Linked DNA regions of Azoarcus sp. KH32C. Each later gene encodes a partner of the first gene's protein in a complex. Links are inferred from orthologs where the notes say so. Each region holds a gene or a part of one and is shown on either strand. Other genes may lie near its edges.

Evidence for each region.
Region 2: the proteins of accC (region 1) and accD are in contact, whole or in part, in a solved structure (PDB 8UXZ), measured with the Escherichia coli proteins. The link is inferred for Azoarcus sp. KH32C from one-to-one orthologs.

What each region holds. Positions count from the first base shown.
Region 1 is NC_020516.1:4,153,899-4,159,220, forward strand. Bases 1,264-4,213 are described here. They hold accC (acetyl-CoA carboxylase biotin carboxylase subunit), read left to right. Parts: upstream 1,264-2,032; coding sequence 2,033-3,394; downstream 3,395-4,213. Other genes in these bases: aroQ (type II 3-dehydroquinate dehydratase), read left to right, coding at 1,264-1,522; accB (acetyl-CoA carboxylase biotin carboxyl carrier protein), read left to right, coding at 1,576-2,025; prmA (50S ribosomal protein L11 methyltransferase), read left to right, coding at 3,410-4,213. Outside these bases: AZKH_RS18550 (hypothetical protein), read left to right, coding at 1-431; AZKH_RS18555 (TlpA disulfide reductase family protein), read left to right, coding at 428-973; more of aroQ, read left to right, coding at 1,031-1,263; more of prmA, read left to right, coding at 4,214-4,318; AZKH_RS18580 (zinc-ribbon and DUF3426 domain-containing protein), read left to right, coding at 4,318-5,322. UniProt on the Escherichia coli protein: This protein is a component of the acetyl coenzyme A carboxylase complex; first, biotin carboxylase catalyzes the carboxylation of the carrier protein and then the transcarboxylase transfers the carboxyl group to form malonyl-CoA.
Region 2 is NC_020516.1:3,481,311-3,485,023, reverse strand. What follows is about bases 742-3,713. They hold accD (acetyl-CoA carboxylase, carboxyltransferase subunit beta), read left to right. Parts: upstream 742-1,778; coding sequence 1,779-2,648; downstream 2,649-3,713. Other genes in these bases: folC (bifunctional tetrahydrofolate synthase/dihydrofolate synthase), read left to right, coding at 2,666-3,713; trpA (tryptophan synthase subunit alpha), read left to right, coding at 967-1,782; trpB (tryptophan synthase subunit beta), read left to right, coding at 742-925. Outside these bases: more of trpB, read left to right, coding at 1-741.

The DNA.
Region 1 (5,322 bases):
AGGCGCTATACCAGGACGAGGAGCAGGCCGAGCGCCTGCTCGAAATGCGCAGGGCGGCGGTGGACGTCATGCGTCTGCTCGGGGAATTCCGCCCCTACCTGACTGGCGGCGCACTGGACGGCACCGCCGGCCGCTATACCGAAGTCGATGTCGAGCTCTATCCGGAAAGCGCGAAAGAAGTCGAGATCTTCTTCCTCAATCAGAACATCCGCTACGAACATCGCGAACCGCGCCGGCCGGCACCCAATACGCCGGAAGCCATTCTGAGCTTTGACTGGGACCAGGTGCCGATCCGGCTGTCCATCTATGAAGGGCAAGGCGAGCGCACGTCACGCCGCCATGGCGAACGGGCCCGCCTACCGGCCGTTGAAGCCCTGCTTGCCGCCGACGAGCGCGCAGCCGCCGAAGCAGCGAACCTCGCGCAAGAATGAAGCGCCCGGGCACCGCGCTCCTTGTCGTCGCCGTCGCGGCACTCTCGGCGCTCGCCGGGTATTGGATGCAACACCGCCTGCGATCCGACGACGTGCCTGCGGTGACGGCCGAGCAAGGGGCGCCCATCCTGGCCCTGACCCTGCCGGACACGGACAATCGCCCGCAAGCGCTTGGGCAATGGCGCGGCAAGGTGCTTGTCGTGAATTTCTGGGCGACCTGGTGCCCACCTTGCCTGCGCGAACTGCCCGAATTCTCCGAGGTCGCCCGCCGCCATGCCGACCAGCCGGTGCAGTTCGTCGGCATCAGTATCGACCGCATCGAAAATGTGCGGCATTTTGTAAGCAACACCCAAATTCCATATCCGTTGCTGATAGGCTCGCCGGAAATCGTGAACCTCACCGTTCCGCTCGGCAACACAGCTCGCGCACTGCCATTCACAGCAATCTTGGACCAAGGCGGGGCGCTGCGATTTGTGAAGCTGGGTACCTTGAACGCCGACGAACTAGCAGGCAAAATCCGCGCACTGCTCGACAGACCCTGAGCGCTGCAGTGCCTTTTTTCTGGACAAATTGCAGCCAATTGCGGCAAACTTGCCGACATGACGCGCTCAAAACGCAGCAAATCTTCAGAATCGGCACCCCCGCCGCAGACCCGTATCCTGGTCCTGCACGGCCCCAATCTGAACCTTCTAGGCACCCGAGAACCCGAGGTTTACGGGCGCACTACGCTCGCCGACATCCATTCCGCAATGGATGCGCGCGGCCGCGCCGACGGCGTGGTGGTGGAAAGCTTCCAAAGCAACCACGAAGGGCAGCTGATCGATCGCGTCCAGGCTGCCGCCGTCGAAGGCGTCAGCTACATCATCATCAACCCGGCTGGCTATACGCACACCAGCGTCGCGCTGCGTGACGCGCTTGCCGCCGTGGCGATTCCCTACGTGGAAGTGCATCTGTCGAACATCCACGCGCGGGAAGCCTTCCGGCATCACTCCTATTTTTCCGATCGCGCCAGCGGCGTGATCTGCGGGCTGGGCGCATACGGCTACATGGCCGCTCTCGAATTCGCCCTGACCCAGCTGCGGAAAACCTGAAAAAACAACCCTCTGGCAGCGCCCTCGCGGCGCCGGCCGTCTGGAGAACCACAATGGATCTGCGCAAGCTGAAGAAACTCATCGACCTCGTCCAGGAATCGGGCATCTCCGAACTCGAAGTGACCGAAGGCGAAGAGAAGGTTCGCATTGCCAAGCACATCGCGGCCCCCACCGCCGCAGCCTATCTGGCGCCGGCCCCCGCCGCCGTCGCTGCTGCCCCGGCCGCCGCACCTGCCGCCACGGCCCCTGCGGCCGACGCCCTGCCCGAGGGACATGTCGTCAAGTCGCCGATGGTCGGCACCTTCTATCGCGCAACCGCTCCCGGCGCAGCCCCGCTCGTCGATGTCGGCCAGAGCGTGGCCATCGGTGACCGTCTGTGCATCATCGAAGCGATGAAGCTGATGAACGAGATCGAGTCCGAATTCGCCGGCACCGTAAAGGCGATCCTGGTCGAGAACGGCCAGCCGGTCGAATACGGCCAGCCGCTGTTCGTAATCGGCTGATCCGCCCATGTTTGAAAAAATCCTGATCGCGAACCGCGGCGAAATCGCCCTGCGCGTACTGCGCGCATGCCGCGAGCTCGGCATCCGCACGGTCGCAGTCCATTCGGAAGCCGACACCGAGGCGAAATACGTCAAGCTCGCCGACGAGTCGGTCTGTATCGGCCCGGCGGCGTCCGGCCTGAGCTACCTCAACGTGCCCGCCATCATTTCGGCCGCCGAAGTCACCGACGCCGAAGCGATTCACCCCGGCTACGGCTTCCTCTCTGAAAACGCCGATTTCGCCGAGCGCGTCGAACAATCCGGATTCGTCTTCATCGGCCCGCGTCCCGACACCATCCGCCTGATGGGCGACAAGGTCAGCGCCAAGGACGCGATGAAGGCGACCGGCGTTCCCTGCGTGCCCGGTTCCGACGGCGCACTGCCGGACGACCCGAAGGCGATCATCAAGATCGCACGCGGCATCGGCTACCCGGTGATCATCAAGGCGGCGGGCGGCGGCGGCGGGCGCGGCATGCGCGTCGTGCACACCGAGGCGGCGCTGCTCAATGCCGTTGCGACGACGCGCGCGGAAGCGCAGGCGGCGTTCGGCAACCCCGTCGTGTACATGGAGAAGTTCCTCGAGAACCCTCGCCACGTAGAAATCCAGGTGCTCGCCGACGAGCACGGCAACGCGGTTTACCTCGGCGAGCGCGACTGCTCGATGCAGCGCCGCCACCAGAAGGTGATCGAGGAAGCCCCTGCGCCCGGCATCGACCGCAAGACGATCGCCAAGGTCGGCGAACGCTGCGCCGAAGCCTGCCGCAAGATCGGCTACCGCGGCGCGGGCACCTTCGAGTTCCTGTTCGAGAACGGCGAGTTCTACTTCATCGAGATGAACACGCGCGTGCAGGTCGAGCACCCGGTCACCGAACTGATTACCGGCATCGACATCGTGCAGGCCCAAATCCGCATCGCGGCCAACGAGAAGCTGTGGTTCGGCCAGAAGGATATCGCCTTCCGCGGCCACGCGATCGAATGCCGCATCAACGCCGAAGACCCGTTCAAGTTCACGCCCTGCCCGGGCCGCATCACGAATTGGCACGTGCCCGGCGGCCCCGGCATCCGCGTCGATTCGCACGTGTACAACGGCTACATGATCCCGCCGCATTACGACTCGATGATCGGCAAGCTGATCGCCTACGGCGACACGCGCGAGCAGGCGCTGCGGCGCATGCGGATCGCACTGTCCGAAATGGCGGTCGAAGGCATCAAGACCAACATCGCGCTGCATCAGGAACTGATGCTCGACGCGCGCTTCATCGAAGGCGGCACCAGCATCCATTACCTGGAACACAAGCTGGCCGACCGCAACGAAGTGAAAAAGACCTGATCGAACGGAACGGACATGTGGATATCGGTCACGCTGCAGGCTGACGCCCGAAAGGCCGAGGCGCTCTCCGACGCCCTGATGGAGGCGGGGGCGCTGTCGGTCAGCATCGAGGACGCCGACGCCGGCACCGAGGCCGAAAAGCCGCAGTTCGGCGAACCCGGCCACCTCCCCGTGGGGCTGTGGGATCACAGCCGGGTGCTGGCGCTGTTCGATGCCGGTAGCGACATCGCGGTCGCGCTGGCCCGCGCGGCGGCGGAGGCCGGCTTCGATGTCGTTCCGCCGTTCACGCTGGAAGAAGTCGCCGAACAGAACTGGGTCCAGCTCACGCAAAGCCAGTTCGACCCGATCCAGATCAACGAGCGCATGTGGATCGTGCCCTCGTGGCACGACGCGCCGAACCCGGACGCGATCAATATCGAGCTCGATCCCGGCATGGCTTTCGGCACCGGATCGCACCCGACGACGCGGCTGTGCCTTGAGTGGCTATGCGATGCCGTGCAGCCCGGCGCGAATGTGCTCGACTACGGCTGCGGCTCGGGGATTCTCGGGATTGCGGCAGCACGTCTGGGTGCAGGCGACGTGCTCGGTATCGACATCGACGACAAGGCACTCGAAGCCGCGCAGGACAACGCGCAACGCAACAACGTATCGATCCGCTTGCAGCATTCGCGCGAGCCGCTCGACACCACCTTCAACGTCGTCGTCGCCAACATCCTGACCAATCCGCTGTGCGTGCTTGCGCCCGCGCTCGCCGCACGTGTCGCGCCCGGGGGCCGGATCGCGTTGTCGGGCGTGCTGGATACCCAGACCGATCAGGTCATCGCGGCTTACGCTCCCTTCCTCGAACTCCGCGTCGGAGCGACGCGCGAAGGCTGGGCGCGACTCGAAGGCTTCCGCCCGGCTGAAACGGGCGGCGTCCGCTGATGTTTGCGCGCTGCCCGGCCTGCCAGACAGTATTCCGGGTCCGGCCCGAGCAGCTGCGCACCCATGCGGGGCAGGTCCGCTGCGGACACTGCCTGAACGCGTTCGACGCACTCGACAACCTGTTGGAGGACGGCGCTTCGATGCCCGCGCCTGCAACGCCGTCGCCCGCCCCCCCGGTCGAACCGGCGCCGTCCGCACCGGAACATCCCGCGCCCGAGCTCTCCGCACCTGCGGCAGTGGAACCGCGGCGGGTGGATATGGACCTGACGGACCTGGATCTGACCGCGCCGAGTCCACCCGTGACGAAAGACGCGAGCGAACACTTCTTCGTACTGGAAGAGCGCGTCGCCGAGCCCAAGCCGGCGGAGCCGGCCTCGCCGCCCGATCTGGATTTCGATATCCCGGAAACGCTGGTTCCGTTCCGCCGCCGCGGCGCGCCCCCGCCCCCTCCCCGCCAAGTCCAAACAACACCTTCGCCTGGGGGCCACGACTTCGTCTTCGAGCCGATCGAGTTCATTGAGCCGCCACCGCCCGGCCCGGCATCGCCCGTCGCAAGGTCGGCGCAGAACGACGCGGAACCGAAATCATCCGTCTCGGACAGCGAAGCCCCCCTGATGGACTCCGACACGGTGCAGGAGACGTCTTCAGCCGCGCTCCATCCCTGGGAGCACGAGCCCGCCGACAGGATCGAGCCTCGGCTGACAACGCCCGCCGAGCAGCAACCTGTTTCCCCGGCAGCGGAACCACCCCCGCTGATCGGCGGAATCGCGGCTCGGGCCGACGAGGAACGCGCGGACGAGCCCCCTGAGTCCGAAGCCGAGGGGACGGTCAATGACTACGCTCCGCCCACTCAATCAGCGATGAAGCGTTGGCTGCTCGGACTGGGGATGGGGGTACTGGCGGGAACACTGGCGGCGCAAGCGGCCTACATCTTCCGCGACGACATCGCGCGCGACTGGCCGGCGCTCCGGCCCGCGCTGCAGGCTGCCTGCACGCGCTTGAAC
Region 2 (3,713 bases), 670 kb from region 1 along the record:
GGTAAACAACTGCATCGGCCAGGCGCTGGTTGCCCGCTATATGGGCAAGCCGCGCGTGATTGCCGAAACCGGAGCCGGGCAGCATGGGGTCGCGACGGCGACCGTGGCCGCCCGCTACGGCATGGAATGCGTCGTCTACATGGGCGCCGAAGACATCAAGCGCCAGGCCGCCAACGTCTATCGGATGAAGCTGCTCGGCGCACGTGTCGTTCCGGTCGAATCGGGCTCCAAGACGCTGAAGGACGCGCTCAATGAGGCGATGCGCGATTGGGTGACCAACATCCACGACACCTTCTACATCATCGGAACCGTCGCCGGTCCCCATCCGTACCCGATGATGGTGCGTGATTTCCAGGCCGTGATCGGTACCGAGTGCCTCACACAGATGCCTGAGATGGTGGGGCGCCAGCCGGACTATGTGATTGCCTGCGTCGGTGGCGGTTCGAACGCCATGGGGATCTTCTATCCCTACATCGACATTGCCGGCGTGCGCCTCGTCGGCGTCGAGGCGGCCGGCGAAGGTGTCGAGACCGGTCATCATGCGGCCAGCCTGACGGCCGGTCGGCCGGGCGTGCTTCACGGCAACCGCACCTATCTGCTGCAGGATGACGACGGCCAGATCATCGAGACGCATTCGATTTCCGCCGGTCTCGACTATCCGGGCGTCGGTCCCGAGCATGCGTGGCTGAAGGACAGCGAACGGGCCGAATACGTTGGGGTGACCGATGCCGAGGCGCTGAAGGCGTTCCACGATCTGTGCCGCCTGGAAGGCATCATCCCGGCGCTGGAGTCGTCCCACGCGCTGGCCTATGCGGCAAAGCTTGCGCCGACCTTGCCTCGCGACAAGGTTCTGCTGGTCAATCTGTCCGGTCGTGGCGACAAGGACATGCATACGGTCGCCGAGCGTTCCGGCATCCAGTTCTGATTTCCGCGGGCCGCTGCGGCCCGCGCCTGTGCGAAATCCCTATGTCAAGAATCCAGTCAGTATTTCAGCGTTTGCAGGCCAACGGGCGGCGGGCGCTGATTCCGTTCATCACCGCCGGAGATCCGGCGCCCGATTTGACCCTGCCCTTGATGCAGGCACTCGTCGAAGGGGGGGCGGACATCATCGAGCTTGGCGTGCCGTTTTCGGATCCGATGGCCGATGGGCCGACCATCCAGCGCGCATCGGAGCGCGCCCTGGCGAATGGCATGAACCTCCGCAAAGTGCTCGAGGTTGTGAGCGCATTCCGGGGTGGGAACCAGGTGACGCCGGTCGTCTTGATGGGATACGCCAACCCGATTGAGGCGATGGGCGTCGAGCGTTTCGTCGAAGCTGCCCGCGACGCGGGAGTCGACGGCGTGCTCGTTGTCGACTATCCGCCGGAGGAGTGCGAGGCGTTCTCGGCGGCAGTGCGAAAGGCTGGACTCGATCCGATCTTCCTGCTGGCCCCGACCTCGACCGAGCAGCGTTTCGACGACGTTGCCCGCGCTGGCAGTGGCTACATCTACTACGTGTCGCTGAAGGGGGTGACCGGCTCGGCGGCGCTCGACTTTGACGAGGTGGCGGCACGTCTGCCGCACATCCGTGCCCGGGTAGGGATGCCGGTCGGCGTCGGGTTTGGAATCCGGGATGCCGAATCGGCACGCCGGATTGGCGAGGTGGCCGATGCGGTGGTGATCGGCAGTCGGATCATCGAAGAAATCGAAAAAAGTCCGCGGGACCAGGCGGTTGAAAACGTGCGCTCGTTCGTGAGCGGTATCCGTTCCGCACTCGATCAGATTCAGGGAGCGCCGCGATGAGTTGGCTTCAGAAACTTCTGCCGCCCAAGATCAAGCGGGCGGAATCCGCAGCACGCAAGTCCATTCCGGAAGGCCTGTGGAGCAAGTGTCCCGCCTGTGAGGCGGTGCTTTATCGTTCCGATCTTGAAAGCAATCAGAGCGTTTGCCCCAAGTGTGGTCACCATCAGCGCCTGCGCGCGCGGGCACGCCTCGATCTTCTGCTCGATGCCGAGGGGCGCTTCGAAATCGGGAACGAGGTGCTTCCGGTCGATCCGCTCAAGTTCAAGGATTCGCGCCGCTATACCGAACGCCTCTCCACCGCGATCGACGACACGGGCGAAGCCGACGCGATGGTCGTCATGCAAGGTTCCATCCTTACCGTGCCGGTGGTGGTCGCGTGTTTCGAGTTCGAATTTCTCGGCGGCTCCATGGGCTCCGTCGTCGGCGAACGCTTCGTGCGGGGGGCGAAAGCCGCATTGGAGCAACGCCTGCCTTTCATCTGCATCACGGCAACGGGTGGAGCACGGATGCAGGAAGGTTTGTTCTCGCTGATGCAGATGGCGAAGACGACCGCGGTCCTGACGCAACTGACGCAGCGCAAGCTGCCTTTCCTGACGATCCTTACCGATCCGACGATGGGGGGAGTGTCCGCGAGCTTTGCGTTCATGGGCGACGTAGTGATCGCCGAGCCGGGCGCGCTGATCGGCTTTGCCGGGCCGCGCGTGATCGAGCAGACCGTGCGTGAAACGCTGCCTGAGGGCTTCCAGCGATCCGAGTTTCTGCTCGAGAAGGGGGCGATCGACATGATCGTCGATCGGCGCGAAATGCGCGCGAAGCTGGCTCAGGTTCTTACGCTGCTGACGCGGCAGCCTGCGATCGGCGTCTGATCTTTTCATCGCGTCACATGGAATTTCCTGATACGTTGAGCGGTTGGCTCGAACTGCTTGAAAGCAGGCATGCGCAGTTCATCCAGCTCGGTTTGGAGCGCGTCCTGCAAGTGCGGGATGCACTCAAGTCAGTCAGCGACGCCGTGGTCATCACGGTCGGCGGGACGAACGGCAAGGGGTCGACCTGCGCAATGCTCGAGGCGATCCTGCTGGCTGCCGGCTACCGCGTCGGCTGCTATACATCCCCGCATCTCGTGCGCTACAACGAACGCGTCCGCATCAATGGGGTGGAACTGTCCGACGAGCGTCTTGTTGAGGGCTTCGCCGCGGTCGAGGCTGTGCGCGGGGCGGTGCCGCTGACCTATTTCGAACATGGTACGCTCGCGGCGTGGCATTGCTTCTGTCGGGAACCGCTTGACGTACTGATTCTCGAGGTTGGCCTTGGCGGACGGCTCGACGCCGTCAATGCGATCGATCCCGACTGCGCAATCGTCACCGGTGTGGCTATGGATCACATGGACTACCTCGGAGATACGCGCGAGAAGATCGGTTTCGAGAAGGCGGGGATCTTTCGATCGGAGCGTCCCGCGATCTGTTCGGACCCGCTGCCGCCAGCGTCGCTGGTCGCCCACGCGCGCGAGATCCGGGCCGACTTGCGCCTTGTCACCGAGGATTTCGGGTTCTCCGGCGATCGGACGCAGTGGGTCTGGTGGAGCCGGAGCGGAACGCGTCGTGGCGGTCTCGCGTATCCGGCCTTGCGCGGTGCCAACCAATTGCTGAATGCATCGGCTGTAATGATGGCCCTGGAGACTCTCCGCAATCGGATTCCGGTGTCGATGCAGGCGGTGCGCCAGGGGATGATGCTCGTCGAACTCCCCGGGCGGTTCCAGGTTCTCCCCGGAAAGCCGTCGGTAGTTCTTGATGTCGCCCACAACCCTCAGGCCGCCGGCGTGCTGTCCGAAAACCTCTCGAACATGGGATTCTTCCCTGAGACGTGGGCGGTGTTGGGGATGCTCGCAGACAAGGATGTGGAAGGCGTCGTTCGTTTGATCCAGGATCGTGTCG